4 regions of the Paenibacillus sp. YPG26 genome follow, and region 1 is predicted to be linked to each of the others. Evidence: predicted binding sites of a transcription regulator. Region 1 holds the regulator's gene; each other region holds the start of a gene.
The links. Region 1 encodes Rex, which represses fermentation and respiration genes when NADH is low (regulators of the CRP and FNR family bind a similar motif). Its sites were predicted from a motif close to TTGTGAAATATTTCACAA; they were not measured.

Region 2: a site for Rex is predicted at 4,789-4,806, ahead of LDO05_RS16990 (formate/nitrite transporter family protein). Genes of this name have one in related genera too.
Region 3: a site for Rex is predicted at 3,207-3,224, ahead of nadA (quinolinate synthase NadA). Genes of this name have one in related genera too.
Region 4: a site for Rex is predicted at 4,564-4,581, ahead of LDO05_RS03955 (ubiquinol oxidase subunit II). Genes of this name have one in related genera too.

Annotation. Positions count from the first base shown of each region.
Region 1 is NZ_CP084530.1:1,825,517-1,833,233, forward strand. Features, by position in the region: gene panC (pantoate--beta-alanine ligase) at 1-333, shown strand, start outside; gene panD (aspartate 1-decarboxylase) at 326-709, shown strand; gene LDO05_RS08620 (tetratricopeptide repeat protein) at 820-1,452, shown strand; gene dinG (ATP-dependent DNA helicase DinG) at 1,631-4,483, shown strand; gene LDO05_RS08630 (redox-sensing transcriptional repressor Rex) at 4,517-5,167, shown strand; gene LDO05_RS08635 (amidohydrolase) at 5,157-6,455, shown strand; gene LDO05_RS08640 (cell wall elongation regulator TseB-like domain-containing protein) at 6,489-6,986, shown strand; gene LDO05_RS08645 (hypothetical protein) at 7,281-7,717, shown strand, end outside.
Region 2 is NZ_CP084530.1:3,586,764-3,594,480, forward strand. Features, by position in the region: gene LDO05_RS16980 (ABC transporter substrate-binding protein) at 1-1,168, opposite strand, end outside; gene LDO05_RS16985 (molybdopterin-containing oxidoreductase family protein) at 1,610-3,688, opposite strand; gene LDO05_RS16990 (formate/nitrite transporter family protein) at 3,868-4,701, opposite strand; gene LDO05_RS16995 (FAD-dependent oxidoreductase) at 4,896-6,257, opposite strand; gene LDO05_RS17000 (SDR family oxidoreductase) at 6,735-7,385, shown strand; gene LDO05_RS17005 (YjdF family protein) at 7,582-7,717, opposite strand, start outside.
Region 3 is NZ_CP084530.1:58,295-66,011, forward strand. Features, by position in the region: gene tilS (tRNA lysidine(34) synthetase TilS) at 1-255, shown strand, start outside; gene hpt (hypoxanthine phosphoribosyltransferase) at 321-860, shown strand; gene ftsH (ATP-dependent zinc metalloprotease FtsH) at 961-3,072, shown strand; gene nadA (quinolinate synthase NadA) at 3,315-4,253, shown strand; gene nadB (L-aspartate oxidase) at 4,292-5,908, shown strand; gene nadC (carboxylating nicotinate-nucleotide diphosphorylase) at 5,898-6,764, shown strand; gene LDO05_RS00310 (type III pantothenate kinase) at 6,770-7,537, shown strand; gene hslO (Hsp33 family molecular chaperone HslO) at 7,640-7,717, shown strand, end outside.
Region 4 is NZ_CP084530.1:873,969-881,685, reverse strand. Features, by position in the region: gene LDO05_RS03980 (class I SAM-dependent methyltransferase) at 1-362, shown strand, start outside; gene LDO05_RS03975 (hypothetical protein) at 355-570, shown strand; gene cyoD (cytochrome o ubiquinol oxidase subunit IV) at 584-916, opposite strand; gene cyoC (cytochrome o ubiquinol oxidase subunit III) at 918-1,523, opposite strand; gene LDO05_RS03960 (cbb3-type cytochrome c oxidase subunit I) at 1,523-3,505, opposite strand; gene LDO05_RS03955 (ubiquinol oxidase subunit II) at 3,530-4,447, opposite strand; gene LDO05_RS03950 (hypothetical protein) at 4,730-4,990, opposite strand; gene LDO05_RS03945 (threonine/serine exporter family protein) at 5,229-6,008, shown strand; gene LDO05_RS03940 (threonine/serine exporter family protein) at 6,036-6,455, shown strand; gene LDO05_RS03935 (S-layer homology domain-containing protein) at 6,459-7,717, opposite strand, start outside.

The sequences.
Region 1 (7,717 bases):
TCGCGGAATGTATATTTAAGCGAAGAAGAGCGGGAGCAGGCACTTATCCTGTCCAGATCTCTCCGTGAAGCAGAAGACTGGATTAAAAGCAATCCGGCAGTAACCACTGACGAAATTCGTGAAAGTCTGATTCGTAATATTAAGTCTCAGCCCTTGGCTGTCATTGATTATGTCGATATATTAGCTTTTCCGTCACTTACTCCAGTCCATACAGATGCCGCAATAAATGATCTGGATGTAGAAATCTTAATCGCCCTGGCGGTTAAATTCGGAACAACTCGCCTGATTGATAATATTCTTCTTACTACCAAAGGAGTGGCAACCCATGTATAGAACCATGATGAAATCCAAAATTCACCGCGCAACCGTAACGGAGGCGAACCTTAACTACGTGGGCAGCATTACCATCGATGAGAACCTTATGGAGCGCGCCGACCTGCTTGAGAATGAGAAAGTACAAATTGTAAACAATAATAACGGTGCCCGTCTCGAGACGTATGTCATCCCTGGACCACGCGGGAGCGGGGTAATCTGTCTTAATGGAGCGGCAGCAAGACTGGTTCAGCCGGGAGATACAGTCATTATCATTTCCTATGCCCAGATGTCCCAGGAGGAAGTTCGTGATCATAAGCCTACAGTCCTGTTCGTGGACGGAAATAACCGCCCAGTTGAGACCGCGAGCTACGAGGTGCATGCGACAGTCCGTTAAGCAGTCATCCATTATTTAAGGTGTTCCTTCAAGTATGAAAACATCCGCCTGAACAAAAAATGAACATAGGGCCGCAGCTTGCTTTCATTTTCGTTTAGGGTGGGATGCAGATGATGTTTCAGCATGTATTTGCGGAAATGAATGACATGTTGGAGGAAATCGCCGAGATGTACCCAGTTGCAAAAGGTAACCAAAAGCAGGAGCTTAGCAAAAAGTGGCAGATGCTCAAAACGATGAGCGATGGCATTATCGAAGAGTGGTTATCATTTGAGGAGAAAATGAGTGATGTGCGCAAAAGCTGGGGGTTCGCGGAATCCGCTGAGACTGTGGAGCTTCCTGAGATGAAGTCGGGATCCTTCATTAAGGGCCAGGGCTACTACAAGCTGATGATGTATTCCCATGCGGCCGAACAGTTCACGCGTACTACCGAGGAGTTTCAAGACAGTCTGCTGGCCCGGATTTACCTGGCCATGTCCTATCTGAATATGGATGATACCCGGGAGGCGGGACGTCATTTTCAGTGGGTGCTGCCACTGACCGACAATAAGCGGCTTAGATCCATCATTTATAACGCGCTGGGCTGTATTGAGGCGAAGATGAACCATATGGACAAGGCGCAGGAATATTTTACACTCGCACATCATATTGATCCTTCATTCACAGAGCCTTTGAATAATCTGGATGTGTGTCAGCAGAAAAGGGGATCGCTGCAGTTCGGAACTCAGCTTGCTTCCTTAATGTAGTGATCTTAATTGGATGAACGATGCGACCTGTACTGATGGGGGATTATTCGCATCGTTTTTTTTGTTTTTTTGCCGTTGAATAAAGGGTGCGAATATTTGTTTGCATGTCTTAATTTCCAAACCGAGTTTTTTTTGTTATGCTGTTAGAGAGACTGGAATGAAAGGTAATGAGTATATAATGAAATATGCCGTTCTCGATTTTGAAACGACAGGTAACCAGTCCTCTGATGAAATTATTCAAGTTGGGCTTGCTATTATAGATCACGATCGCACGATTAGTCAGGTATATTCTTCTTATGTGAAGCCAAGTGTGCCGATCCCGCCTTTTATCTCCGGGCTAACAGGGATAACCGATGAGGATGTCCATGGCGCACCCTTACTGGATGAGGTCATGATGGAAATGGTCCCTCTGCTGGACGATGTGGTCCTCGTTGGACATAATGTAGCATTTGACTTTAATTTCTTGCAGAGTGCTTTGGACAAGACGGGCTATTTGCCCTTTACCGGCAGAATTCTGGATACGATGGATTTCCTGAAAGTGATGTTTCCTTCGCTTACCTCGTATCAGCTTGGCTTTGTGTCGGGTGAATTCGGAATAACTCATGAGAGACCGCATCAAGCGGATTCCGATGCTTTGGCAACCGCACTTATATTTATTAAATGTCTGGAAGAAATTGATGAGCTTCCTCTGCTTGCTTTGCAGCGGCTGTCTGACCTGTTCTCAGGCGAGGACAGTGATCTGGGATGGTTCTATGATGCTGCACTGCAGGACAGAGAACGGGAGACGGATCCTTCAACCGATGGCTATACGTACTATCGTCAATTCGCGCTTCGTACTGAAGATTGGATCGATATCAAGCCTCCGCGGAGTGATGATTTCGATAATCCTCTTGAGGATAAGTCTTTCGAACAGTTCATGGATGAGGTTCGTGCCAATTTGAAGGGCAAACTTCCCGGTTACGAGGAGCGGGAAGCTCAGAATATTATGCTTGGAGACGTCATGCAGGCCTTTGATGAGGAGAAGCACCTCCTGGTTGAAGCGGGCACCGGCACAGGGAAGTCACTCGGTTACCTGCTGCCTGCAATTTATCACAGCGTTAAGTCTGAAGAGAAGGTTATGGTAAGTACACATACTATTAACCTGCAAGAGCAGCTTCGCGAGAGGGATATTCCTCTGCTCACGGACGTGGTTCCTTTTCCATTTCGGGCAGCCATCTTCAAAGGACGGGGGCATTATTTGTGTCTGCGCAAATTTGAACATAAAATAAACAAGAGAGACTTCGCGACACCCAAGGAAGAGGTAATGATAGCCGCTCAGATGATCGTATGGCTGACCCAGACCGAGACGGGCGATGATGAAGAACTGAACCAGGGTAACCGGGGGGCTGATTTCTGGGAGACGGTTGCCAGCGAATCGGATTCATGCCTCGGCCGCTCATGCCCGTGGTTCCGCAAGTGCTTCTACCATAAAGCCAAACATGAGGCAGGTGTGGCTGATGTGGTAATCACGAATCACTCCAAGCTGTTCACAGATGTGAAAGCGGGGCATCAGCTGCTTCCAAGTTATGAACGTCTTGTAATTGATGAGGCGCACCATCTGGAAGAAGTAGCAGGCAAGCATTTAGGTATGAATATGAAGTACTTCACCGTCGTGCATACCTTGACCCGCCTCTACAAGGACAGCCGAACCGGGCAGCTCCCTAACCTGCGGGCCCAGCTTCAGACCAGTGGGTCTGAGAAAGCAAGTGAGTGGGTAAGCGTGATTGATAATCTGTACCCGGAGATTCTTGAGATCAAGGAGAGCTGGGATCGTCTCAGCGATCAATTGTTCGGACTTATGCCTGAGCGAAGCGATGCGGCTCCGGGAGATCCGGGACAGTTCGTGCTTCGTCTGCTTCCGCACAAGAAGCCTAAGAATTGGGATGCGCTTAGTGAAATCGAGAATCAGATCTATATGACCATGGGCACGGTAATCCGCAAGGGTGAACGTATGGTGAATGAGCTGAAGGATGATGACGACAACTACAGCTCCGAGAGCCTGGTGACGGATATCAGTGGACTTTTCAAGGATTTGGGAGCAGAGAGGGACAGTATTCGTTCATTTATGAAGCTTGACAATGAGGAGACCGTCTACTGGCTTGAGGGTAACGGTCATTACCGAAGCCGGTCTCTGCAGATTTTTGCGGTGCCTGTAGAGGTAAGCGAACAGCTTAAAGCCCTGTTTTTTGACAAAAAGAAAAGTGTCATCATGACTTCTGCCACCTTATCCGTAGATAAGTCGTTCCAGTACATGATCGAACAGCTGGGTCTAACGGAAGCTTCCGAGCAGGATAAGCTGCTCACTTCACTGCTTCCTTCCCCGTTCAAGTACAGGGAACAGGCTCTGCTTGTCATCCCCCGGGATTTCCCGAGTGTGAAGGGCAGTGTCGGGGACGATCATTTTGTGAACACACTTGTGCAGTCTCTCGCAGACTCGGCGGTGGCTACGGAGGGTCGGATGCTCGTACTGTTCACGTCATACCGGATGCTGAGACAGGTGTATGATCCGCTGAAGGAGGTTCTGTCCGCTCAGGGGATCACTGTCATTGGACAAGGGGTGGACAGCGGGAACCGGACCAAGCTAACCCGGAGATTTCAGGGCCAGCAGGCCTCTGTCCTGCTCGGTACAAGCAGCTTCTGGGAAGGCGTGGATATACCCGGTGAGGCTCTAACGAGTCTGGCTATCGTGCGTCTGCCGTTCCAACCCCCGAACCATCCACTGGTGGAAGCCAAGAGCGAAAGGCTGCAGCAGCAGAAGAAGAATCCTTTTATGAAGCTGTCTGTACCGCAAGCAGTAATCCGCTTCAAGCAGGGTTTTGGACGGCTTGTGCGTTCCTCTCAGGACCGCGGTATCGTAATTGTATATGATACGCGAATTCTGGAGTCCTACTACGGAAAGTATTTCCTGTATTCTCTGCCAGGCCCGAAGATGGAGCATATGCCCACCAATCAGATGGTGCCCCGGATTTCGGAATGGCTTCAGCACCGGTAATGACCGGACTCAATTGCATTAGGGGGAAAAGAAATGAAGTCGGAGAAAATTTCAGATGCGGTGGTGCGCAGATTGCCCGTATATCTGCGCTTTCTGAATGAGCTGAGTCACCGGGAAGTCTCAACCGTCTCCTCACAGGAGCTTGGGCAGAAGCTGGATCTCAATCCGGCTCAAATCCGCAAGGATCTTGCTTACTTTGGTGATTTCGGACGAAAAGGTATTGGCTACGATGTCGCCTATCTAATAGAGAAGATACGCCAGATTCTCAATCTGGACCAGCAGATTAATGTGGCTCTGGTTGGAGCAGGGAACCTGGGTCAGGCTCTGTCCAACTACAATACTTATCTGAAGGATAACATGAAGATCGTGGCCGTGTTCGATGCTTCAGAGCAGAAAGTCGGCCAGAAAATAAATTCTCTAACTGTGCAGCCGATAGAAGATCTGGTTGCTACCGTGAAGAAGCTGGGGATCCGGATTGGAATCATCACGGTCCCTGACTTTGAGGCGCAGCGCGTTGCAGATCAGCTTATCGAAGCCGGTATTGAAGCAATTCTTAACTTTGCGCCTACAATTTTGAAGGTGCCTGCACAAGTGCGGCTGCACGCTGCTGATTTTACAACCGATCTGCTCAGTCTGGCCTATTATTTGGGAGATGGAAAGGAAGCACTGACAAATGAGTCGTAAATGGTTAATCGAGAATGGAAGCTTTGCTGTGTTGGAAGAGGGACGTTCTGTTGTTAAGGGATATATGTTAATTGAGGACGATCTGATTACATATGTGGGAGAGGCCCGCCCGGAGATTGAAGAAGGAACAGATACGTTCGATGGTAGAGGCTTGCTGTTCGCACCAGGACTGATCAATACACATGGTCATGCTGCGATGTCCCTGCTTCGTGGTTATGGAGATGATATGCTGCTTCAGGCGTGGCTGCAGGAGAAAATGTGGCCGATGGAAGCGAAGTTCACTTCCCGTGATGTATATTGGGGAACAGCCCTGTCTGTGGTCGAGATGCTTAAAGGAGGAACAACAACCTTCCTGGACATGTATGATCATATGGATCAAGTGGCGAAGGTAGCTGACGAATCGGGTATCCGTGCTGTGTTGATGCGCGGTGCCATCGGGCTGTGCCCAGAGGACGTACAGCAGCAGAAGCTTGAGGAAGCAATACGGTTCGCTAAGGACTGGCATGGCAAAGCGGATGGCCGGATTACGACCATGATGTCTCCGCATTCCCCATACACTTGTCCGCCTGCGTTCATTGAGAAGTTCGTACAAGCTGCACATGATCTGGATCTGCCGCTCCATACCCACATGTCCGAGACAGCTGCTGAAGTGCAGCAGAATATCGAAGAGTATGGTCTTCGTCCAACGATGCATTTGGAGAAGCTTGGTTTCTTCTCCCGGCCTTCGATCATTGCCCATGGTGTGCATCTAACTGATGAAGAAATCGGGATTCTTGCCAACCATAAAGTTGCAGTCTCGCACAATCCAGGCAGTAATCTGAAGCTTGCAAGCGGAGTTGCCCGTGTTGTTGATCTACAGAAGGCAGGCGTGGTCGTATCCCTTGGTACAGATGGGGCTGCCAGCAATAACAATCTGGATATGTTCGAAGAGATCAGGTTGGCAGCCTTGATCCATAAAGGTGTATCCGGTGATCCTACAGCTGTACCGGCAGAAGAAGCGCTTAAGATGGGAACGGTCTACGGGGCAGAGTCGGTATACCTTCCGAATACCGGAAGGCTGGCTGAAGGCATGAAAGCAGATTTCATTGCCTTGAACACAGACCAGGCTCATTTTATTCCGCATACGGATTTTATATCACATATTGTATACTCAGCGGGTCCTAAAGATGTAGAGCATGTCTGGGTGAACGGGAATCAGGTAGTCAAGCATGGCAGCTGTCTAACCATTGATGAAGAGCGGGTGCGCAGAGAAGCTCAGGCTTGTTTCGAAGGATTGCTCTCCCGCTAAGCGGAGCACTTCTGAGTGAAGGGGAGTGATCGCATGAAGAGAAAAACAAAACGGATCCTGATATCCGTATTTACTGTCTTGCTGATCCTGTTCGGTATTCAGCGCTACTATGTGTATACCATGGAAGATTACTGGAATGAGAAGGACGCGGCGGTGATTGTAGCCAAGCAGCAGGCTAATCTGGCTTCGTTCACGCATGCCAGTAAATCTGTATGGGATACGGTATGCTGGGTTATTGAAGGGAAAAATGCAGCAGGAGAAGATATTGTAGTCTGGGTCGTGGACGGCAAGGTTGACCATCAGGAGCTGGCCAAGAACGGGGTTAGCCTGGAACAGGTTAAGAGCAGCATCAAGTCCCAGATGCCGGATATCTCCATTGTTCGTCTTGTTCCGGGTATCTTTGACCAAGGGACTGGGAAGCAATACGTATATCAATTGTTCTATAAAGAAGGCGATCACTACAACTACAAATTCTATCGGTTCACAGATGGACAGGCATTGCCTAATACTTATACATTACCGAATCGATAGGCTTTATTGCAGGTGTGCCTAAGCAAAAAGACCTTCCTAATTAAATAGGAAGGTCTTTTTTGAATTGCGAACAATTCTTGAACTTTGAAAGAATATATCAATAATTTCAATTATTTTCTAAAATAAGCTTAGAAAAAAGTATATATTCTATGATATACTATTGCTTGTACAAATGAATATAAAAGGGTACACAAAAAAACGGAGAAATCCGTTAATTTTTTCGAAAGCTGCAATTCTTATGTATCTTATGTATTAATTTTATTAATGTATTGATTTTATTAAGGGGGATATCCATTGAAACTACGTCTTGTACCATTAATTACTAGCGCTGTTATCTCCGCTACCCTTCTTTTTGGTGGGTGGTTCGCCTATAGTCAGTTTGGGGTTGAGGCCCCGCTCAAGAAATTGGTTACCAATTATGAAGGTGTGAAGAATGCTCAATTTGATATTAACCAGAAACAGGTGGACTTGAAACTCGATTTGGAGCCAAAAACAGATTTAAGAGGTTTGGTTAAGCAGTTGACGGTGGATGGCAAGTCAATTATCGGCACTCGCAAGTTAAGATTAACCGTGGTGGATCACTCCAACAAAGTGCTTGATCAGTGGTGGTCAAGAGCGCTATTTCCGGTAGCGGAAGCTATGGACAACAAGAAATATACCGAGATTCCAGTTACGCTTGAAAAGCTCAAAGAAGGTACACCAGGACTATCAGTGAATACAGTAATGGATAA
Region 2 (7,717 bases), 1.8 Mb from region 1:
CTTCTTTAAATGTGTTGAAAGGAGCGATAAATCCAAGCTCACCACTTACATACTTCTTACCTTTTTCACTGGAGAACAACCACTCCAAGAAAGCGATTGATGCTTTTTGCTTCTCAGCGGATACTTTGCTGTTCACAGCGAAGTAGTTCTCAGTACCGATAGCCAGACCTTGCTTCTCTTCACCAGCAACACCAGTGTAAATAGGCATGAATTTAACATCTTCGGCTTTAACTACGTTACCGTCTACACCGTTGATTTGGGACCAGCCCCAGTTACCGTTCTGAACCATAGCGGATTGACCCAAAGCGAATTCAGCCATAGAGTCAGCTACTGTTTTGCTGCCCAGCAATGTTTTCTTAGTTACAGAGTTGTTCGTGTACAGATCGAAAATGTTTTGGAAGTTCTTACCGTACTTGAATGTAATTTCATTAGATTGAAGACCTGCTTGAACCGGATCCTTCACAGATGTGTTGTCTTTGAACTCATAGAACAAAGGAAGGTTAGCCAAGTGGGACTGCCATCTCCATTGCTCGCCTGCACCCAGGGAAGTAGAGGAGAATACGCCTTTAATGCCGAGCTGATCTTTCTTGGCTGTCATATCTTCAACAACCGCTTTCAGCTTGTCAAATGTGTTAACTTCAGCTACAGAAGCGTAAGGAACCGCTTTGTCAGCCAGAGCAAAGTACTTCTTCATGATCGCGTCATTGTAGATGATACCGTAACCTTCTACTACATAAGGAATACCGTATACGCCTTCGCCATCTTTAACTGCCAGACTGTTATCTGTCAGATAGCTATAAAGCTTAGTATCCTTAAGATCTAGTGTGTAATCCTTCCAAGATTGGTAGCCTACAGGCCCGTTAATCTGGAAAATTGTAGGAGCGTCAGATTTTGCAATCTCAGCTTTAAGCGTAGGCTCATAAGTTCCACTAGCAGCAGTTACAACTTTAACTTTCACGCCAGTCTCAGCTTCATAATCCTTAGCAATTTTGTCGTAAGTCTCAGCAATTTCAGGCTTAAAGTTAAGGAAGTAGATTTCTTCTTTAGCCGTCTTTCCTGTTGTACCATTTGTACCGGTGTTAGTCTCCTCTTTGTTACCGCAGCCTACAGCCAATCCAGCAAGCAAGGTCATGGAGAGCATAAGCGTTAGCCATTTCTTCATCTTCATTCTATTTCCCCCTTGTTCATACAATGTTCGAATTGAATGCGTTTCCGTGAATAGGATCGAAAATCGTGGTAACGCTTCCGACAACCTTATCGGCAACCATTCCGGTAACGTTTTCAACTGCACGGTTATAGTAACATATTAATTTTTACTTGGCAATAATTTTGTTTGGGCATTTAACAAAATATAACTTAACATTTTTTTCAAGCTACAGACACTCTGCCCGTCATCTGGCTTGTACTTCCGTTGTGGACCTGACTTGGGACGGGACCAGATTGGTCATACATACTATGCCCGCGCTTTCTGGGAATATACAACATTATATTCGCAATCGCCGTCTTCACAGACTCGTTCACTTAGAACCCTAGGTCTATAATCAATCTAAAAAAGGAACCCCGCGGGGTTCCTTGACTCTTTCCGTTATTAGCAGCGCTGCCTCAGATATTACCTGCCGTTCCGTTTCACATCAACTACAGTGGAGAAGAAGGTGGCCCCTCCTCCCATATCCGCAAGGCGGCTCGGGGTGAGTGCGTTGGCACGCTGTCTCCCGTTATCTCCTTCCCACCAAAGCCCCTGACTGACCACGATGCCTGGAAGCATCTTATCTACGACTAGCGCTTTGACAATGAAGCTGCCGCGATCGTTCCACACTGTGACTTCATCGCCATCGTTAATTCCCCGATGCCGGGCGTCTTCAGGATGAATCTGAAGGGCAGGGCCTTTCTCAAGCCGCATCAGCTTTGGCACATTGGCAAAGGTCGAATTCAGGAAGCTGTGATTCGGCGGGGAAATGAACATCAGCGGATAGGTGGATTCCTTACCCGGACGTCGTTGTCCGTCATAGCCCTCATGCAGTGGCACGTAAGTGGGAAGCGGAGGCAGACCCGCCTCAGCCAGCGTGGCTGAGTACAGTTCGATCCTGCCTGATGGCGTTGTCAGACGATCCAGATAATGCAGCCGCTCATCTATATTAAGCTGTACGAATCGGCGATCCTTGAGCGCTTCATAGGTAACCCCTGTGAGATACGGGTTATTCTCCACCTGGAGGGCAGCTTGGATCATTTCAGGCTCCGTCTCCTGGAATGCCTCGTCCTCAAAGCCCATCGCCTTTGCCAGCAGCTTGAAGGTCTCCACATTGCTCTTGCTCTCCCCGATTGCCGGGATCACCGGCTCCTGAAGCTGCACATAAGTGTGCCAGTAGGAAGTATACAGGTCCGTATTCTCAAAGGTTGATGTGGCTGGGAGAATTATATCTGCGTATTTCGCGGTATCTGTAATGAAGAGGTCATGAACCACGGTGAACAGATCCTCACGCAGCAGCCCCTGCTCCACTCTGCCTGTCTCCGGAGCCACTACAGCCGGGTTGGCGCAGTAGACGAACAAGGCATGAATGGGAGGGTCAAGCTGCAGCAGCACATCGCCAAGCTGATTCATGCTGACGCTTCTCGCTTCCGGGTTCGGCCGCAGGTCAGGCCGTTCCAGCGCTTCGCTGTTAACTTTGGCATAGGGTCCATTGGACTTGAAGGCCCCGCCCCCCTTAACCAGCCACTGACCCGTCAGCGCAGGCAGGCAGGTGATGGTTCTGACTGTCATACCGCCATTGTCATGATGCTGGAGCCCGTTGCCAATATGAATATACGCCGGTGAAGTCTTCCCATACATCATGGCAAGCTTCACAATGTCTTCCGCAGGCACGCCTGTAATCGTGCTTACAAGCTCAGGTGTATACTCCCGGACATGCTCTCGCAGCTCCTCATGACCTACCGTGTACCGGGCAAGGAACGCCTCATTCACCAGACCCCGGTCAAACAGAACATGCATCATCCCCACAGCTAGTGCTCCGTCTGTTCCCGGATACAGCGGTATGAACCAGTCGGCCCGCTCTGCGGTCCGGTTGCGGTGAACATCGATCACAACCAGCTTCGCTCCGCGCTTCCTGGCCTGTTCGATAATCGGAATCATATGCATGTTCGTGCTAACAATATTGCCGCCCCATACAATGAACAGCTCGGCTTCCGCAGCATCCTCCGGAATCGTCCCGCCGCCGAAACCCATCGTATACTTAAATCCCGCATTACCCGCAGCATTGCAGATCCCCTGCTGGAGCTTGGTTGATCCCATGCGGTTGAAGAACCTCCGGTCCATGCCATCCACACTGAGGATCCCCATATTGCCGTAAAAGCTGTACGGCAGAATAGTCTCAGGACCATGCTCCGCGATCAACTGCTTGTACCGGGCGGCAATCTCCGCAGCAGCCTCGTCCCAAGAGATGCGTTCGAATTTGCCCTCGCCCTTCGCGCCTATACGCTTGAGTGGATAGAGCACCCGCTCCGGATGGTATACCCGCTCAGTCATATTCCGTACTTTGTTACATATGGCGCCGCGAGTAACCGGATGCTCAGGATTACCCGTCACCTTGACAATTCTTCCATGCTCTTTATGCAGTAATAACCCGCATGTATCTGGACAATCCAGTGGACACACCGCGGGGAATATTCCATTCTCTTGGTCTATCAAGCTCATCTCTCCCCTTAACCTGATCAAATCTATCATAAAGGGAGCGCCTTCCGACTGCAAAAAATAATAATTCAACCCGTTTCAACTCAGAGCCAGGGAGGTAATAATAACTAATGTTCAGCATAAAGCAGGGTTATTCCCCCAAATCCTGCTTTATGCTGAATTTTTGTGTTGTAAGGTACACTCTAGACCACGCTCTTGCGAAGCGGCTCTGTGCCCCTTAACTCCGGCTTCGCTGCCGTCTTCTCTTTGACACCCCGGAGATAGGCCACATAATACGCCGCTGCAACGAAGATGGATCCGCCTACCAGATTCCCGAGCCATACCGGAACGAAATTCCCGAAATACACGGCCCATGTGTAATGCCCTGCAAAAATTGCAGCCGGAATCAGGAACATATTTGCAACCACGTGCTGGAATCCAATTGCCACGAAGGACATCGTAGGGAACCAGATGGCGAGGATTTTGCCGCTCATATTATCAGCCCCATAAGATAACCACACCGCAAGCGCCACCAGCCAGTTACATCCGATTCCCGACACAAAAGCCTGTATAAAAGTGGCATCCAGCTTATGTCCAGCCATCTCGACAGTCTTGGCCAGATAAGGGCCGGTCTCTGTCAATCCCGCCACATGCCCGAAGAAATATGCAACGAACAGTGCACCGGCAAAATTACTTAGCGTTATCACAAGAATATTAATGGCTCCCTCGCGAAGCGTAATCTTCCTGGCCATCCCGGCAAGCGGAACTGCCATCATATTGCCCGTCAGCAGCTCACCTCCCGCAAGCAGGACAAGAATCAGCCCTACCGGGAACACCGAAGCTCCAATAAATGTGGCAAAGCTGCCCCACGCCTCAGGCGCACTGGCAATAACGCGAATATCAAGCAAAAATCCCAAGGCAATAAAGGCTCCCGCCAAAAATCCCAGAATTAACATGTTAGCCAGCTTGTTATGTGCCTTGTGTGTTCCGTTCTGAACCGTTATCTCTGCAATTTGGTCCGGTTTATAATACGCCATACTAAAGGCCTCCTCAATAGATTGGTCTCTCACTCCAACCCTATTGTAGTGCGTGCCCACCGCTTATAAAGTAACAAAAATCATAATTAGTGAATATTTTCACATAACAAAAAGAGACCTTGTAACATGACAAAAGCTGCCCCCCTTATGGGAGGACAGCTGTGGAGATGTCAAGCTATGGTTAGCAGGCTGGTTCAGACATGTGCCGGCTGCTTCGATGGAACTGGAGGAAGCGCCTGAAGACCAGCGGTATTCAAGAAGTTCCAAGGCTTGTTGTAATGCGGCTGGAAGAAGAAGTCGATGAAGGCCAGCTGCTCCATCTTCATATTGTTCTGAACGCATACCGAAATCGTATTGATCGATTGAGTAAGCTCCGCTTTCGACATGAGCTGTGCCCCGAGAATGCGGCGGGTTTCTTTTTCGAATACGACCTTCAGCTTGACAGGTTCATGTGTCGGCATGAATTCAGGACGGTAGTTCTCGTTAATGATGACGGCATCGGCATCGATTCCCGCCTCTCTGGCTGCCACCTCAGTCAGCCCGGTTCCGGCGATGTTATCCTCATAAATCTTGATGCCCGAGGTACCTTGAGTTCCCATATAGGACACGGTAGGCTCAACCAGGTTGCGGGCTACAAGCGTACCCATACGAACCGCGTTGGTAGCCAGCGGAATATAAGCATGCTTCTTCGTTGGATTATAGAAGACCGCACAGCTGTCACCAGCGGCATACACATTCTTCTTGCTCGTCTGCATGAATTCATCCACGATGATCGCACCGTTATCCAGCATATCCACCTGACCCTTCAGCAGGCCCGTATTCGGACGGAAGCCGATACACATAATCACGAGATCTGCCTCGTATTCCCCCTTGGAGGTTACGACTTTAGTTACATTGCCGTACTCGCCTTCGAACCGGGTCACCTTCTCCCCAAGAGCAAGCTTAATGCCATGCTCCTTAAGATTGTCCTCAATGGCATCTGTGAACTCTGGATCCAGGTATTTGCTGAGAATGCGTTCTTCGGCATCTATCAACGTCACCTGCTTGCCATTCAGCTGGAAAGCCTCCACAAGCTCAACGCCAATATATCCGGCACCTACAACCACGATGTTGCGGGAATCCTTAGCCTTCTCGATAATCGCATTGGAATGATTCCAGTTCTTCGAGAGAACAATATTGTTAAGCTCGCTGCCTTCGAATTTGGGTACGATTGGCCATGAACCTGTAGTTACGATCAGCTTGTCATAGCTATCCTGGAATTCTTCACCTGTCTCCAGATTACGTGCGACCAGCACACTCTTGTCAGTATCTACACTCACTACCTCATGAAGCATCTTCGTATTCACACCCAGCTCGGCAAGCTGATCCGGCGAGGAATAGAACAGACCCTGAGGATCCTTAACCATACCACCCACATAAAGGGCGATCCCGCAAGACAAGAAGGAAATATTGTCATTACGTTCGTACACGGTAATTTCGGCCTCTGGATACAACTTGGCGGTGTTAACGATAGCTGCGGTTCCTGCATGGGTACATCCGATAACTGCTACTTTCATAATTACTTCCTCCTCCATATTTATAAGCAAAATATTTTTCAGCGCTCATCTTATCTCTTCATCATCTTGTGAAAATGTTCACTTTTAAAAGGATGATCTTGTGAATTAATTCACCTCATGACGTTATTATAGTGTGATTTTTTTCACATTACAATAGGTAAAGCAGTTATTCACATATTGTTCACAATCAGAAGCATTTTTTGCGTTGTTTCTAATTGCTTTTTTACAAGTCATGATATGAGGGCATTGGAGGATATCTGCTGCTATTGATGGTGCTGCGCTGTTGCTGTTACCGCTCTGTTGCCTGTCTTTTACGCTTGGCGGAACTGCTGCAATCCTAGTCTCCCCGGTGGGACGGTGGCCTATCCACTCCCCCTTTTCTTTTTAAAGGTCAATTATGCGGGTAATGGAATGCATATAAGGGAAAGATGAATCTAGGATCATGCTGCGTGAATTTTGATAAGGAGGCCGGATTTCATGAAAACCATTTTTGTCGCCGGAGCACACGGGGAGACAGGACGGCGCATTGTCCGTGATTTAATTGATGCCGGTTATCGGGTACACGGACTAGTTAGAACAGAAGATCAGGCAGCAGCAATACGGCAGGTGGGCGCTGAACCTTTTATCGGGGATCTGAACGGGGTATTCTCGGAAGGACTTAAGGGAGCGGATGCGGTGATCTGTGCTGTAGGCGCGGGGGCCTCTGGCAATCCGGAAGAAGTTGACCATCTAGGCACGGTACGGCTCATTGAGCAGTCCATCTTGGATGGTGTAGAGCGGTTCATCCTGATCAGCTCGGTCGGTACCCTAGCGCCTGACCAGATGCCGGATCTGCTGAAGCCTTTCCTGCTTGCCAAAAGACGGGCCGAGAAGGTGCTTGAGGAAAGCACGCTGAACCATACCATTATTCGCCCGGGCGGCCTGACGAACGAACCGCCGACTGGACGGGTTACGACATCCATAGGGGCGACCCGGCACGGGCGGATCTCCAGAGATGACGTTGCCAAGGCAGCGGTTCTCGCCTTGTCTCTTCCTCAGACCGAATTATGCGCATTCGAGATGATTGAGGGAGACGTTCCTCTGGAAGAAGCGCTGCAGCAGCTTAGGCAGGATCAGGCACAGGAATAGGAACGGAGCTGGGAATAGAAATGGAAACGATGGAATTAGAAGTGGGAATGAGAACGAAGAAAAGCAAGGACAAGAGCAAAGACAAGAAGGCTCGCGCTGATACGACGTGATCTCCTTCTATGTGAAATAAGCCGTCTCCCCATGAGGGAGGCGGCTTATTCCACTAACACGAAGCATACAAGATTACAATGACGAGCTAACGGCCCCTATGCTTGTCCTTGGCCTTCTGCCGCACGATTTCCCGCTTGCGCTCCTTAAATTCCTCACGCTGTGCCTTGCTGACCACCCGCCTCAGCCGCTTCCGCTGCTCCATCTGCAGCTTAATCGCCTGA
Region 3 (7,717 bases), 1.8 Mb from region 1:
GCGGATAAGATCAACTATCCGCTGATCATACGTTCCCGTCAGCCGGGAGATGTCATGAAAGTCATGGGATTAAACGGAAGCAAAAAGGTTAAAGATATTTTCATTGATCAGAAAATACCTCCATCTATCCGCTGGGCCATTCCCGTTATAACAGATGCAACCGGCCGAATATTATGGCTGCCCGGTGTCCGCAGGTCATCTCACGCTGCCGTAGGGAGTCATACCTCGTCCATTCTGCGCGTGCAGATAACATGAAGGCGGAAGGTAACCGGTTATCGCCATAGTCAGGCTTTCATAGTATAACTTAGGAGGTTCTTGCATTGCAGAACGATATTCAAGAAGTGCTTATCAGCCGGGAACAGCTGCAGGAGAAAGTGGCGGAGCTCGGCCAGATCCTCAGTCAGGAATATGAGGGTCGCAATCCGCTGGTTATTTGCATCCTCAAAGGAGCCTTTATTTTCATGGCCGATTTGGTTAAAGAGATAACAGTACCTTTGGAGCTGGACTTTATGGCTGTCTCCAGTTACGGTGCATCCACGAAGTCATCAGGCGTGGTGAAGATTATCAAGGATCTTGATACTTCAGTAGAAGGACGTGACGTGCTAATCGTCGAAGATATTATAGATAGCGGGCTTACGCTGAGTTATCTGGTCGATGTGCTGCAGCGCCGAAATGCGAAATCCACTACTATAGTCACCCTGTTCGACAAACCGGCACGCCGGACGGTAGATCTGCAAGCGGATTACACCGGGTTTGTCCTTCCCGATGAGTTCGTGGTCGGGTATGGTCTGGATTATGCCGAGAAGTACCGCAACCTCCCTTACATCGGGATTCTGAAGCCTGAGATCTACACCAGCTAAGACAGCACTCGCAAGTGCCTAGTGCCTCCCCTGAGCCATTGTTGAGATGGCAAGACAGGCTATGGTAAAATAACTTAAGTGTTTTGAGAGGAGGTAGGGGATGAATCGGTTCATCCGGAATTCTGGTTTTTATTTAATTCTTTTCTTAGTCGTGGTGGGCATCGTCCAATTCCTCAGCGGTGGGAGCGAAGCGGCCGACACCCCTAGATATGACCAATTGCGCCAGCAGCTTCAGGCGAACAATGTCAAGGAATTGACAGGTCAATTTGACGGTTATGCATATCGGGTGACCGGTAAATACAAGAACAAGGTCGATAACAAAGAAAGCTTTCAGACCTATGTTCCATATGATACTAATGTAGTCGCTGAACTTACTGATTACAGCGAGAAGAACAAAATAAGCTACAGTTGGGACAAAATGGAGGGCGACAGCATTTGGCTTACGCTCCTGACCTCGATCGTTCCGCTCGCTATTATGTTCATTCTGTTCTTCTTCCTCTTTAACCAGGCTCAAGGCGGCGGCGGCAAGGTTATGAACTTTGGCAAGAGCCGGGCCCGGTTATACAATGAAGAGAAGAAGAAGGTTACCTTTGAAGACGTAGCCGGTGCGGATGAAGAGAAGCAGGAGCTCGTTGAAGTCGTTGAGTTCTTGAAGGATCCCCGCAAATTCGCGGCTGTCGGAGCCCGTATTCCTAAAGGGGTACTTCTGGTGGGCCCTCCAGGTACAGGTAAGACTTTGCTTGCCCGTGCAGTAGCTGGTGAAGCAGGCGTTCCGTTCTTCAGTATTTCAGGTTCGGACTTTGTGGAAATGTTCGTCGGTGTCGGCGCGTCCCGTGTCCGTGACTTGTTCGAGAATGCGAAGAAGAACGCTCCTTGTATCATTTTCATTGACGAGATTGACGCGGTAGGTCGTCAGCGCGGTGCCGGACTCGGCGGCGGACATGACGAACGTGAGCAGACGCTCAACCAATTGCTTGTAGAAATGGACGGATTCGGAGGCAACGAGGGCATTATTATCGTAGCTGCAACGAACCGTGCGGATATTCTTGACCCTGCACTTCTTCGTCCGGGACGTTTTGACCGTCAGATTACGGTTGACCGCCCAGATGTGAAGGGCCGTGAAGCTGTACTTAAGGTGCATGCGCGTAATAAGCCTCTGACCAAGGATGTTCGCATGGATGTTATCGCTAAGCGTACAACCGGATTCACTGGCGCAGACCTGGAGAACTTGCTTAACGAAGCGGCATTGCTTGCCGCACGCCGTAACCGCAAGGATATCTCCATGCGTGAAGTAGATGAAGCCATCGACCGTGTTATCGTGGGTACTGAGAAGCGCAGCCGCGTGGTCAGTGACCGTGAGAAGCGTATAGTGGCTTTCCATGAAGCGGGTCATACGATTGTGGGTTACTTCCTTGAACATGCGGATATGGTTCACAAGGTTACTATTATTCCACGTGGCCGTGCTGGTGGATATGTAATTATGATGCCTAAGGAAGACCGCATGCTGGTCACCAAGCAGGAGCTGCTTGATAAGGTTACCGGCCTTCTAGGGGGACGTGTAGCTGAGGAGCTGTTCATCGGAGAAATCGGAACAGGTGCCTACAGTGACTTCCAACAGGCTACCAGCATTGTTCGCAGCATGATTGTTGAGTATGGTATGAGTGAGAAGCTGGGTCCAATGCAGTTCGGAACATCCCAAGGTCAAGTGTTCCTGGGCCGTGATATTGGGCACGAGCAGAACTATAGTGATGCCATTGCTTATGAGATCGATCAGGAAATGCAGCGTTTCATCAGTGAAAGCTATGAACGTTGTAAGCAGCTGTTGATGAAACATTCCAAAGAGGTTCACCTCATTGCTGAAACACTCCTTGAGGTGGAGACACTCGAACTGGATCAAATCAAACAGTTGATCGAGACAGGCAAGCTAACTCCGGATCCGGATGGAGACGGAAGTGGATCGTCGGAATCTGGCGCCCCGATTGTAGATACAATTGGAGATGTGAATGTACGCATTCAAGCTAGAGATGAGGAAGCTCAGCCGCAAGGTCCAAGCGGAGATATCCCGAATGATGTTCCGGGAAGCTCAGCAAATGACATCCGCGGCGATCATCCAGTGGATACACCTGAGGGAACCGTGAAGGATGCCCCTACAACACCACCGCAGCCGAAGGATCAAGATGGAAGCGGAAATGGTGGCAGCACGCCGCTGTAATTAGCAACTTTCTGACGGATCAACAAAGGTATATAGGAAGCAATTGTCTAAGCAAACCGGAAAACACTTGGTGTTTTCCGGTTTTTTTGCGGACTGCGGCTGATTGACAGCAGAACTCACGTTGTGTAAATTAATTGTTAAACAATGCACAAAGTTTTGGATTGTCCGGATAGACATAGAGACCGGATGGGAGAGGCTTAATTTAATCCATATTGCTGTTAAGATACAGGGGAGGATGTCTGGTGGAGGCACTAGCTTTGGAACGCAAAGCCGAGCAGAACCGCGAACTTCGGGAGCGGCTTGCACAGCTTAAGAAAGAACGGAATGCCATTATTTTAGCTCATTACTATCAGAGAGATGAAATCCAGGAGGTCGCCGATTTTCGCGGAGACTCTTTCTTGCTGGCCCAGAAAGCGGCACAGACCGATGCTGAGGTCATTGTATTCTGCGGAGTGCACTTTATGGGAGAAAGCGCCAAGATCCTGGCTCCGAACAAGACAGTCCTTATTCCTGACGAGCGGGCAGGCTGCCCAATGGCGGATATGGTGAATGTGGACGGACTAAGAAAGGTGAAGGCCGAGCATCCGAATGCCAAGGTCGTTACTTATATTAACTCTTCAGCAGAGATCAAGGCAGAGACAGATATCTGCTGCACCTCGTCTAACGCGGTGAAAGTGATTAATTCTGTAGATGCGGACGAAATCATCTGGGTACCGGACAAGAATCTGGGTGCCTATGTTCAGCAGCATACCGATAAGAAGATGATCATCTGGGAAGGGTACTGCAACACCCATGACATGCTGACGGTCAAAGACGTGGTTGAAATGAGGGCTAAGTATCCGGAGGCCCAGTTCGTGGTTCATCCCGAGTGCCGTCCTGAGGTCGTTGAGATGGGAGACTTTGTAGGCAGCACTACAGCCATTCTTGATTACTGTAAGCAATCCGAATGCAAGCAGTTCATTGTCGGGACAGAAGACGGTACAGGTTATCAGCTCAGATTGGATAGTCCGGATAAAGAGTTCTTTTTTGCTACCAAGTTTCTGGTATGTCCGAATATGAAAGTAAATAATCTGAAGAAGCTGGTTAAATGTCTGGAGACTATGCAGCCACAAGTGTATGTACCTCCGGCTGTTGCAGACAAAGCCAGAGCATCCCTAGAGCGCATGTTACAAGTTAAGTAGCATGCGCTACTCTCTTGCCCTAAAGACAGGTGAACGAAATGATACCTAAATACTTAGTGGATTTTGATCTGGGAGAAATTCCGGTACGCGAGACAGAAGTGATTGTTATTGGTACGGGGATTGCGGGCTTATTCACAGCAATTAAGGCAAGTGAAGACCGCCGTGTTGTCCTGATTACGAAGAACGGTTTAATGGAGAGCAATACACGTTATGCTCAGGGGGGAATCGCGGCCGTAATTTCGGAGGAGGACTCTCCTGAGTCGCACCGGGATGATACGCTTTTTGCAGGGGCTGACTTCTGTCTGCGTCCTGCGGTGGATGTGCTGGTCCATGAGGGCTCTGAAGGAGTAAGAGACCTTATAAGGATGGGAGCTGCCTTTGATCAGGAGGACGGCGAATTAGCATTGACTCAGGAAGCTGCCCACAGCCATCGGCGTATTCTTCATGCGAATGGGGATGCTACCGGATATGAGATTGTGCGTGCGCTGTCCCAAAAGGTCCGTGAGAGCCAGAATATTGAGATACTGGAACATCATTATGTCATTGACTTGATTACAGAAAATGAGGAATGCTTGGGTGCGTTGCTCCAGGGTCCTGATGGTGGAAGGTACTTCTTGCGTGCAGATGCGACAGTATTGTGCAGCGGAGGAGCCGGGCAGCTATACCGCTACACTACAAACCCGGAGGTAGCTACGGGGGATGGAGTAGCGATTGCTTACCGTGCCGGAGCGCTTATCCGCGATATGGAATTTATCCAGTTCCATCCTACCGCCCTAAGCTATTCCGGAGCTCCGCGGTTTCTGATCTCGGAAGCGGTTAGAGGAGAGGGAGCAGTTCTCCGTAACATTCATGGAGACCGGTTCATGGAGAAGTATGATCCTCAGCTGGAGCTCGCTCCGCGGGATATTGTGGCCCGGGCGATTGTCAGTGAGATGGAAGCCACGAAGTCCACTTTTGTCTATTTGGATATTACACACAAGTCCCCAGAGATGGTGATGAATCGTTTTCCCACCATATATGAGACCTGCATTCGGTACGGGCTTGATATTACCAGTGACTGGATTCCAGTTGCTCCTGCTGCACACTATATGATGGGCGGGGTAATGACGAATCTGCAGGGAGAGACTTCGGTCGCACGGCTGTACGCTTGCGGCGAGGTATCTTCAACAGGTATTCATGGAGCTAACCGATTGGCCAGCAACTCCTTAACCGAGGCGATTGTGTTCGGCCGCCGGATTGTGGAACGGATCCGGGAGCTTGTTCCCTTGAAGACAGCTGGGGAGAATATCTCTTACCAGGCTCAGCGGTCGGGCCCGGCCAGCTTCAAGATTAGCGAGCGTAGACTGAAGCTTCAGAAGGCGATGGTTCGGCATGCGGGAGTCAGACGGACTGAGGACTCGCTCAAGAAGGTTCTCCAGGAATTGGAGCAGCAGACCGATATCTTTGGATTCGAGCTGCGGCGCAGTGAGGAACTGGAGTATGCGAATATGCTGACTTGTGCGCTGCTCATAACGGAATCTGCACTTGCCCGGCAAGAAAGCCGCGGTGGACATTACCGGGAGGATTATCCGGAACGCAGAGACACCGACTGGCTGAAGCGCATTGTTCACCACCATCAAAAAGGAATGTTGGAGGCTGGGATCAATGATATTTAATGGATATAATGAAGGCCTGATTGAATCCGTCCGTAGCTGGCTAAGAGAAGATGTCGGTTCTGGAGACGTAACCACATCGGTAACTATTCCATTCGGGCATGAATCCAAGGGAATTATCCATGCCAAGGACGATGGAATTATCGCGGGAATCCCTGTCGCCCAGCTTGTATTCGAAGTCGTGGATCCTATGCTTACATTTAAGGCTCATGCCGAGGAAGGGCAGTATGCCGCCAAGGGAACCGTCTTGATTGAAGTGGAGGGCAGCACACACAGCATTCTCACCGGGGAACGACTCGCCTTGAATCTGCTGCAGCGCTTATCAGGGATTGCAACGCGCACGCGCGCGTATGTAGATGCTCTGGAAGGGCTCGATGTGAGACTGGTCGATACGCGCAAGACAACTCCGGGTCACCGGATGCTGGAGAAGTATGCCGTACGCATGGGTGGAGGTGCGAACCACCGGTTTGGCTTGTATGATGCCGTTATGATTAAGGACAATCATATCAAGGGAGCAGGCGGTATCGCTCAGGCTGTCGGCCGGGCACGGGCGAATATTCCGCACACGATGACAATCGAAGTCGAGACCGAGAATATGGAGCAGGTCGAGGAGGCGCTTGCGGCCGGAGCAGACATTATCATGCTCGATAATATGCAGCCGGAATTAATGAAGCAGGCGGTTCAGCGGATCAAATCATCGGCTCCCCATGTTACGGTGGAGGCTTCGGGGAATGTATCGCTGGCTACCTTAAGGGGAATTGCGGAAAGCGGAGTAGATGTAATTTCTGTAGGCAGGCTAACTTACTCTTTTGAAAGTCTGGACATCAGTCTGGATTTGAATGACAAGAAAGTGAGGTGAGAGCCATGATCCTTGTGGTTGACGTGGGCAATACGAACATTGTACTCGGAATCTACAAGAACCGTGAGCTGCTGCACCATTTCAGGTTGGGAACCAACCGGCAGTCTACGGGGGATGAATATGGCGTTTTGATACATAATCTGTTTCAAATGTCGCATATTGATGTACGGGATATAGAAGGTGTGATTATATCTTCCGTCGTTCCTCCGCTGATGCATGTGCTGGAGCAGATGTGTGAGACTTATTTGAAGAAAGCCCCGCTTATCGTGGGCCCGGGGATCAAGACAGGGCTTAATTTGCGGTATGAGAATCCGCGGGAGGTCGGTGCCGACCGGATTGTCAATGCGGTGGCAGCTGTAGAGCTGTATGGCGGCGGCCCTTTGGTCGTGGTTGATTTCGGTACGGCGACGACTTTCGATTGTATAGATGAAAAAGGCAATTATTTGGGCGGCGCTATTGTGCCGGGCCTTGGCATTGCCACTGAAGCGCTCTATCAGCGCGCGTCGAAGCTGCCGCGCATTGAGCTGGAGAAGCCCAAAAAGGTGATAGGACGCAATACGATTCATGCCATGCAGGCGGGTATTATTTTTGGATATGCGGGTCAGGTGGATGGAATTGTTGGAAGAATACGCAGCGAGATGAACACGAAGCCTAAAGTAGTAGCCACGGGTGGACTGGCGGGCCTTATTGCCAGCGAGACAAGCAGCATTGAAGAGGTCAATCCGCTGCTCACCCTAGAAGGACTAAGACTGATTTATGAACGGAATTGTTAATCGGAGGGTGGAACGTACAGGACCTCTTCCGGGACATGAAGCCGGACTATCTCCATATACTAAGCTGGTACATCTGAGAACTATGAGGAGGCGTAACGGAATATGAGCCAAGAGAAGGATCGTTTGATAAGAGGAACGGCAATGGATGGGAAAGTGCGTGCCTTTGCTGTAAGAACCACC
Region 4 (7,717 bases), 950 kb from region 1:
GGAGGTATAAGAACGATTTTGCCGGGCGAACGATTCAATTTGAAGTCTGCGGTGAACAGGAAGTGTTAATGCCAGTTAACGATGCTATGGAGTTCCTCTATACCTACACCTGGGGAGAGGAGGCCTATGTCCACGAAGTACAGGAGCAGTTCGGCTACTTCACGCCGGGCGAATATGCAGATTTCATTCGGGCTGCCTTGGGGGATTCCGCTCTGATTATCGAGAACCGCCATTTTCTCCAGGAAGGCTATACGGAAGCCCTGCAGGAGAGGGTCCTATTTATGGACGAACAAGGCATTCCGGTACCACTTCCAGACAGCACCTGCCTAATTGTGATTGAGAAAGTGAAGGAACATGGGTGACCCGCACACCCGCATGGGCTGCTTCAGAATTGAACTTATACATCCCGTGATTAGCTTCGGGCTTACAGGTCATCTGCTAAGCCAACTCAAAAAAAGGGAATGCCCCACCGCCGCTTGGCTGATGGGACATTCCCTTCTTGTATTCAATCCGATGAGCATGACACATGGCGCCTTCCCGCCCTGCGCTGCGATCGGATTCGTTGTATAGAGCTGTGTGCTTACTATTGCATTGTAGAGTTGAAGGACATGATCCAGATTGAACCCGCCACCACTGTGAATACAATAATAATCCCGACAATCAAGGTCATGACATTCCATCTTGGCTTCTCGCCTTCACGGATATGCATGAAGAAGAAGAGCTGAACGATAAGCTGAAGTACTGCCATAATCATAATTGTAATGAAGGTCTGGGTTTTGTTAAGCAGGCCATTCATGACAATAACGAGCGGTATGATTGTCAGTACGATGGAGAAAATAAAACCGATCACATAAGACTTCAGTGAACCGTGTCCCTCAGCAGAGGCGTGTTCATGTCCTGTATTATGCTGACTCATCTTACATCACCCCCATCAGATATACGACGGTGAAGACGAAGATCCAGATGACATCCAAGAAGTGCCAATACAAGCTGAGATTCGTTACTTTGCGGGTAGTCACTTCAGTAATGCCCCTGCGGGACAACTGAATCATGAGCGCTATCATCCATACAAGACCGATCATGACGTGAAGACCGTGTGTACCCACCAGCGTGTAGAAGGCAGACAGGAATGCATTACTGGAAATCTTGTGACCTTCCTCAACCAGAACTACGAACTCGTGAAGCTCCAAGCCGATAAAGGCAGCGCCCAGTACCGCGGTTACAGCCAGCCAGGCAATCAACTGCTTCACTTTGCCTTTGTGCAAGGCAAGCATAGCAAGACCGCTTGTGAAGCTGCTTGTAAGCAGGATAAAGGTCTCTGCGATAACGCCTGGCATTTCAAACAACTCTTTGGCACCAGGTCCGCCGTTCGTATGCGTATGAAGCACCGCATAACAGGCGAACAATGTGCCGAATATCAAGATATCGGTAACGATGAAGATCCAGAAGCCAAGCACCTTCAAGGACTCGTGACTCTCGTGGGCTTCATGCGCGTGGGAATGCTCTGTTGTCGCGTGTGCCATTAAACGGTCCTCCCTCTTAAAGCTGCTTCAGTGCGCTCAATTTCATCAACCGGAATGTAATAATCCGTATCGTACGAGAAGGAACGGGCGAGCATACATCCCGCAACTCCAACAAGACCCGGAATCGCCATCCACATCCAATCGAATACAAATCCAAATCCGGCAATGAACCAGAATACCGACATGATGAACGGTATCGCCGAGTTCTTCGGCATATGAATAGGTTCAAGCTTGACAGGCGCCGGCTTAATGCCTTTGGCTCTGTCTTCCTTGACTTTCCACCAAGCGTCATCCGTAGTTACATGCGGTTCTACCGCAAAGTTATACATTGGCGCAGGAGATGGAATTGACCACTCGAGCGTACGTCCTCCCCATGGATCCCCGGTAAGGTCGCGCTCGCCTTTGCGGATACTGTAGCTGATCTGCCATACCTGGAAGATGAACCCGATCCCCATCAGGAACGCACCTACTGTAGATACAAGGTTAAGCGGCGCCCAGCCAAGATCCCAGCCTGTGTCTGATCCGTAAGTGTACAGACGACGGGTCATACCCATGAAGCCGAGTGCGTACTGCGGCATGAAGCATACATAGAAGCCAATGTTCCACATCCAGAACGCCCATTTACCAAGACGGTCGTCCAGCTTGAATCCGAACACCTTCGGCCACCAGTAGTACATCCCTGCAAGATAACCGAATACAACGCCCCCGATCAGCACTTGGTGGAAGTGGGCGATCAGGAAGTAGCTGTTGTGATATTGGTAGTCGGCCGGAGCTACAGCCAGCATGACACCGGTTGCCCCACCCACAACGAAGCATGGGATGAAGCCAAGGGTCCACAGCATCGGCTGTGAAATGGTAATCCGTCCCCGGAACATGGTGAACAGCCAGTTGAACACTTTAACCCCTGTTGGTATACCGATAACCATCGTCGAGATGGCAAAGAATACGTTAACGTTCGCACTGGAACCCATTGTGAAGAAGTGGTGGGCCCAAGTGAAGAAGGAGACAATACTGATCAGCATCATGGAGAAGACCATCGATTTATAACCAAATATCTTCTTCTTGGAGAAGGTGGCGACCACCTCAGAGAAGATACCGAAGGCCGGAATAACCACGATATATACTTCCGGGTGACCCCACATCCAGATCAGGTTGACGTACAGCATCGGGTTGCCGCCCAGATCCATGGTGAAGAAGTGAGCGCCCAGGAACCTGTCCAGGAAGAGAAGCGCCAGCGTAACGGTCAGAATCGGGAATGCAAAGATGATCATGATCGAGCTGGAAAGTACAGACCAGGAGAACAGCGGCATCTTCATCATTTTCATACCCGGTGCACGCATCTTCAAGATGGTTACCAGGAAGTTAATCCCGGTTGCCAGGGAACCGATACCTGAAATCTGTATCCCCCATATATAGAAGTTCTGCCCGACACCCGGGCTATGGGACAGTTCGGAGAGCGGCGGATAGCTGAGCCATCCCGCATCTGGTGAACCCCCGATAACAAAGGACAAGTTGAACAGCATGGCTCCCATAAGGAACAACCAGAAGCTCAGGGAGTTCAGGAACGGATAAGCTACGTCCCTGGCGCCCAGCTGTAAAGGCACAACCAGGTTGAACAAAGCGAACATCAGCGGCATCGCCATGAACAGGATCATGATCGTACCGTGTGTTGTAAATACAGCGTTGTAGTGATCTGCCTGCAGGAACTTCATGTTTGGCAGAGCAAGCTGTGTACGCATCAGCAGCGCATCGACCCCGCCGCGGAAAAGCATAAGCAGTGAAGCAATGAGATACATGATACCAATTTTTTTGTGATCGACGGTAGTGATCCACTCCCGCCAAAGCCACGTCCACTTCTTGAAATACGTCAGTACAAAGACGATCGCGATACTCGTCAGTACGATGGCTACATCCGCACCATAAATCAGCGGATCACCGGTGACGAAAAAAGTGGAGGCGAACTCTTTAATATTTTCCCACATTACGTTACCCTCTTTCGCCTATCATTATGGTCTTGTCGAACCGTTATAACTTCCGGAATTCAAGCCATCCGAGTGCTTCATATAGATACCGCCATTCTTATCAACGATTTCGGTATACAATTCATCCGGATAAGATGAGAAGAATTCCTGTTTGGCCGTGCTCGGTTTCGCCAACTGAGTGTAACCCTCTTTGGTTAACTCTGGCGAGGAGGCTTTGACCTCTTTCACCCATTCATTGAATTCTGCCTGAGGCTTCGACTCCACCTCGAACTGCATGTGGGCGAAGTCCCTACCGCTAAAGTTGGCCCCGGAGCCGAAATATTTGCCTGGTTTGTCTGCCTGCAGCCACAGCTGCATAGCCATACCCGGCATGGAATATTCCTGACCACCGAGCTGCGGAATCCAGAAGGAGTTCATCGGCGCATCCGAAGTCAGCTGGAACCTGATCGGAACACCTGCAGGAATCTGCACATAGTTAACAGTCGCAATCTTCTGATCCGGGTATTGGAACAGCCATTTCCAGTCCAGTGAAGTCACCTGGATGGTAATCGGATTGGAGTCTGTTACCGGGGGCTTGGCAAGCTTATACGTATCGCGCGCTGTGAAGATACTGAGCACGATAATAATAAGAATTGGAATCCCCCACCAAATGGTCTCCAGCAGCTTGCTGTCATTCCATTCTGGTTGATAAGGCGCATCATTGTCTGGAGTATCCCGGTACTTCCACACAATGTAGACCATGAGTACAATCACTGGAATCACGACGGCCATACATATAAGTCCTGTTAGAATGATCAGCTTTTGCTGAACTTCAGCCACAGGTCCTTTCGGATCAAGCACGATGAACTTATCCCATCCGAGAGCTACAGACACTGCGATGATCACAGCATAGCTCAAGACCAGAATCGTGAGCAGTTTCCAGCCGGTCCGCTTGCTTTTCATTTTCCCATCACCTCTTCATCAGGTACAGAATGAACCGATGGATACCACAGGTTCAAGCTGTACTTATTAATATAAATACCCATACAGATCAAAGCTGTTTCAGTTTATCAGATTGCATGTGAGATTTGTCACGTTTTAACGAAATCGTCATAAATTCCTTTCCATTTGCAGACATTATTTTCACGAAGTGTTCACAACTATTAATATGGACGCAAAAAAACCCTTTAAGACATTCGTCTAAAGGGTTTTTTAATAAATTTCCGTTCTATAGCAAGAACTCATTTAGTCATTAGTCTTGTGCGAATTGGATTGAACCAGATAAATCGAGGTTCCAATCGTATACACGAATACACTGGCGATCATGGCACCGAGGCCGCCCATCAAGGCCATATTGCGGTCATTGAACTCAGAGAGATTGAAGAGACAGAGCACAACACCGAATGCAAGGAGCGCCCAGGATATTACAGTCATATAAAAGGCAACGGTATAGCCATCGTCTTTCATTTTCTGGACTTTACTGAAAGGATATACTTTAGCTGACATGTTCATCACTCCTGATTAAATGTTGAAAGGGCTTGCTTTAAATTAAGTATACCACAATCCGCTACAAAATGTTCATAATTTGTTCAAATTATTTTTATAAATTTGTCACAATTATAACTTGTGCAGCTTCATTATCACTTACCCTTTCCCCTTCAAGCTAAACATGCCGCCGTCTGTCTCCCCATGATATAATAGGTTCGTTCAAATCGAGTTACAGGCCAAGAAGGAGTAGATCCATATGGAGCATAACCCGGATTCCTCTGAATCCTTAGCCACAGCTGATGTGGACACAGCTACCAGTTTGTGTCTGCTCGCCGGCAAAATCATGCTGCAAAGCGGAGCCGAAACATCCCGTGTGGAAGACACGATGACACGTATGGCCGCAAGTCTTGGCATCCCTCTATCGCATAGCTATGTAACACCGACCGGGATTATATTCCAAGCGGGAAGCGAGGCTTCCTCCAAGCTGATCCGGATTGCTGAACGGACCACGGATCTGCAGAAGGTGACGGCTGTGAACAGTGTCTCCCGCAGGCTCACGAATGGAACAATCCAGGCAGCTGAGGCCAAGCAGGAGCTGCTGGGAATAGATCGAGCCGCACACGCTTTTCCCGTATGGGTCTTGATCGCCGCAGCCTCCATTGCCAGCGCCAGCTTCACGATCATGTTCCAAGGTGACTGGAGGGATCTGATCCCCTCGTTCATTAGCGGCGGGATCGGGTACTCCGCCGTGGTTTATTTCCACAGACTGGTCAAGGTCAAGTTCTTCGCCGAATTGTTCGCCGCCTTCCTTGTTGGCCTGGTCTCCATGCTGCTGGTTCAGTCAGGAATTGGCGCCCAGCTTGACAAGATCATTATCGGCTCTGTGATGCCCCTCGTTCCCGGCCTGCTGATCACAAATGCGGTTAGGGATTTGATGGCCGGCCATTTGGTATCCGGTCTCTCGCGCGGAGCGGAAGCATTTCTGACCGCCTTCGCTATCGGGACAGGCATCGCTGTCCTGTTTATATTTTTCTAATCATGAAAGAGGTCATCTGATATGGTTATGGCAGCCCAGCTGGTCGTCAGCTTCATCGCATCCGCTGCGTTCACAATATTGTTCAACGCGCCCAAGCGCTCCCTGCTCCAATGCGGCTTGACCGGCATGCTGAGCTGGTTCATCTATCTGATGGTGCAGCCGCGCTCAGGTCCTGTGCTGGCTTCCCTCTGCGCATCTGCGGTGGTGGGGATGCTCAGCCTGTTTTTTGCCCGATTCTATAAGATGCCTCTCATCATCTTCAGTGTTGCCGGCATTATACCTCTTGTCCCCGGTGGTCTCGCTTATGATTCCATGCGCCAATTCGTGGAGAATGATTATACTGCAGCCGTCCAGCTGGCTGCTGAAGCCTTTCTTATCTCAGGCGCCATAGCAATGGGGCTTATTCTATCCGAGGTATTGAATCAAGTGCTCCGTAGAGGGAAGTAATCCTCAGAAAGCGTACCCGCTGAACCGGTTTGCATTTCGCAGAGCCGGCCAGACATCCGCGCTCTCACTGTTCACATACCAATACGCGAAGCCTGCGACCCTGCGGCTTGCGCCCATTGCATATTTCCTTGACAGGGAACGTCCGTCCTCCATCCAGATCCGGTGGCGCACGGCTCCCGATGTATACTCGGCAGTGTACTGCTGAATCCCCCCGTTCCATTTAGGGCGAAGACCATATTGTGCAACCAGTCTATTCTGCTGGATCAAAGTCAGCTCTGCCGAGGAGACCGCCGCCCCGTTCCTATTCAGAGACCAATCCCGTGTATATAAAGGAAGGGCCAGAATAACTTTTCCCGCAGGGACAACCGCAACAAGCCGGTCAAGCCCTCTCTGCAGCCAAGGCAGCGAAGAGACTGAACCTGCTGTGCTTCCCCCTCCCCAATGCTCATCATATCCCATCAGCACCATGTAGTCCGCCGCAGCTCCCAGTGCCGCGTAATCAAAGGCTTCCGTCCAGTCGGTCCCGAGATCCGGCGAGACACAGACGGAGAGCACCGCCTCCTCTTGATGAAGACGTACCGCCAAATTCCGCACGAACGAGGTCAAGGCTGCTCTGTCCGAAGGATAGACATTCTCGAAGTCCAGATTGATCCCGTCCAGACTGTAGTTCCGAACCAGATCCCCGATCAGCTTGATTGCGGCAGCTGACCTTGCCTGGTCTGTGAGGATATAATGTGTGGCATCCGCATCAAACCGGTTGCCCACCATCGGCCACACCTGCCTGTTATGCTCCTGGGCCCAGCTGATAAGGGACCGGTCGACCGCCTGACCGACCGTCCCGTTCTTCTCCAGAAAGAGCCAACGCGGAGACAGCGTATTCACGTTCGATTTCAGCACACTTTGCTCATACTGGGCGGTGGTCTGGCCATACTGCCAGCCCAGCTGGATACCCGCTGCAGGCATCCCGTTAATCTTGGAAGACCAATCACGGGTCTCAAGAACCCTTGCCATCAACACCGCCGTCTCCTGGCGTGTAATCGGATCATTTGGCCGGAACTCCCCTCCGTCTCCCTGCATCAGACCCAGCTGCTGTACCTTGGCGATCGACGGCACAGCCCAGCTGGCCATCTTCCCCCGATCACTGAATGCTGGCGCAACACTCACCTCGTTATTCTGCTGCTTCAAGGCGCGAACGAGCCATACCGCCGCCTCTTGACGGGTTAAAGGCTGTTCAGGAGCAAATACAGCTGGCGATGTCCCTT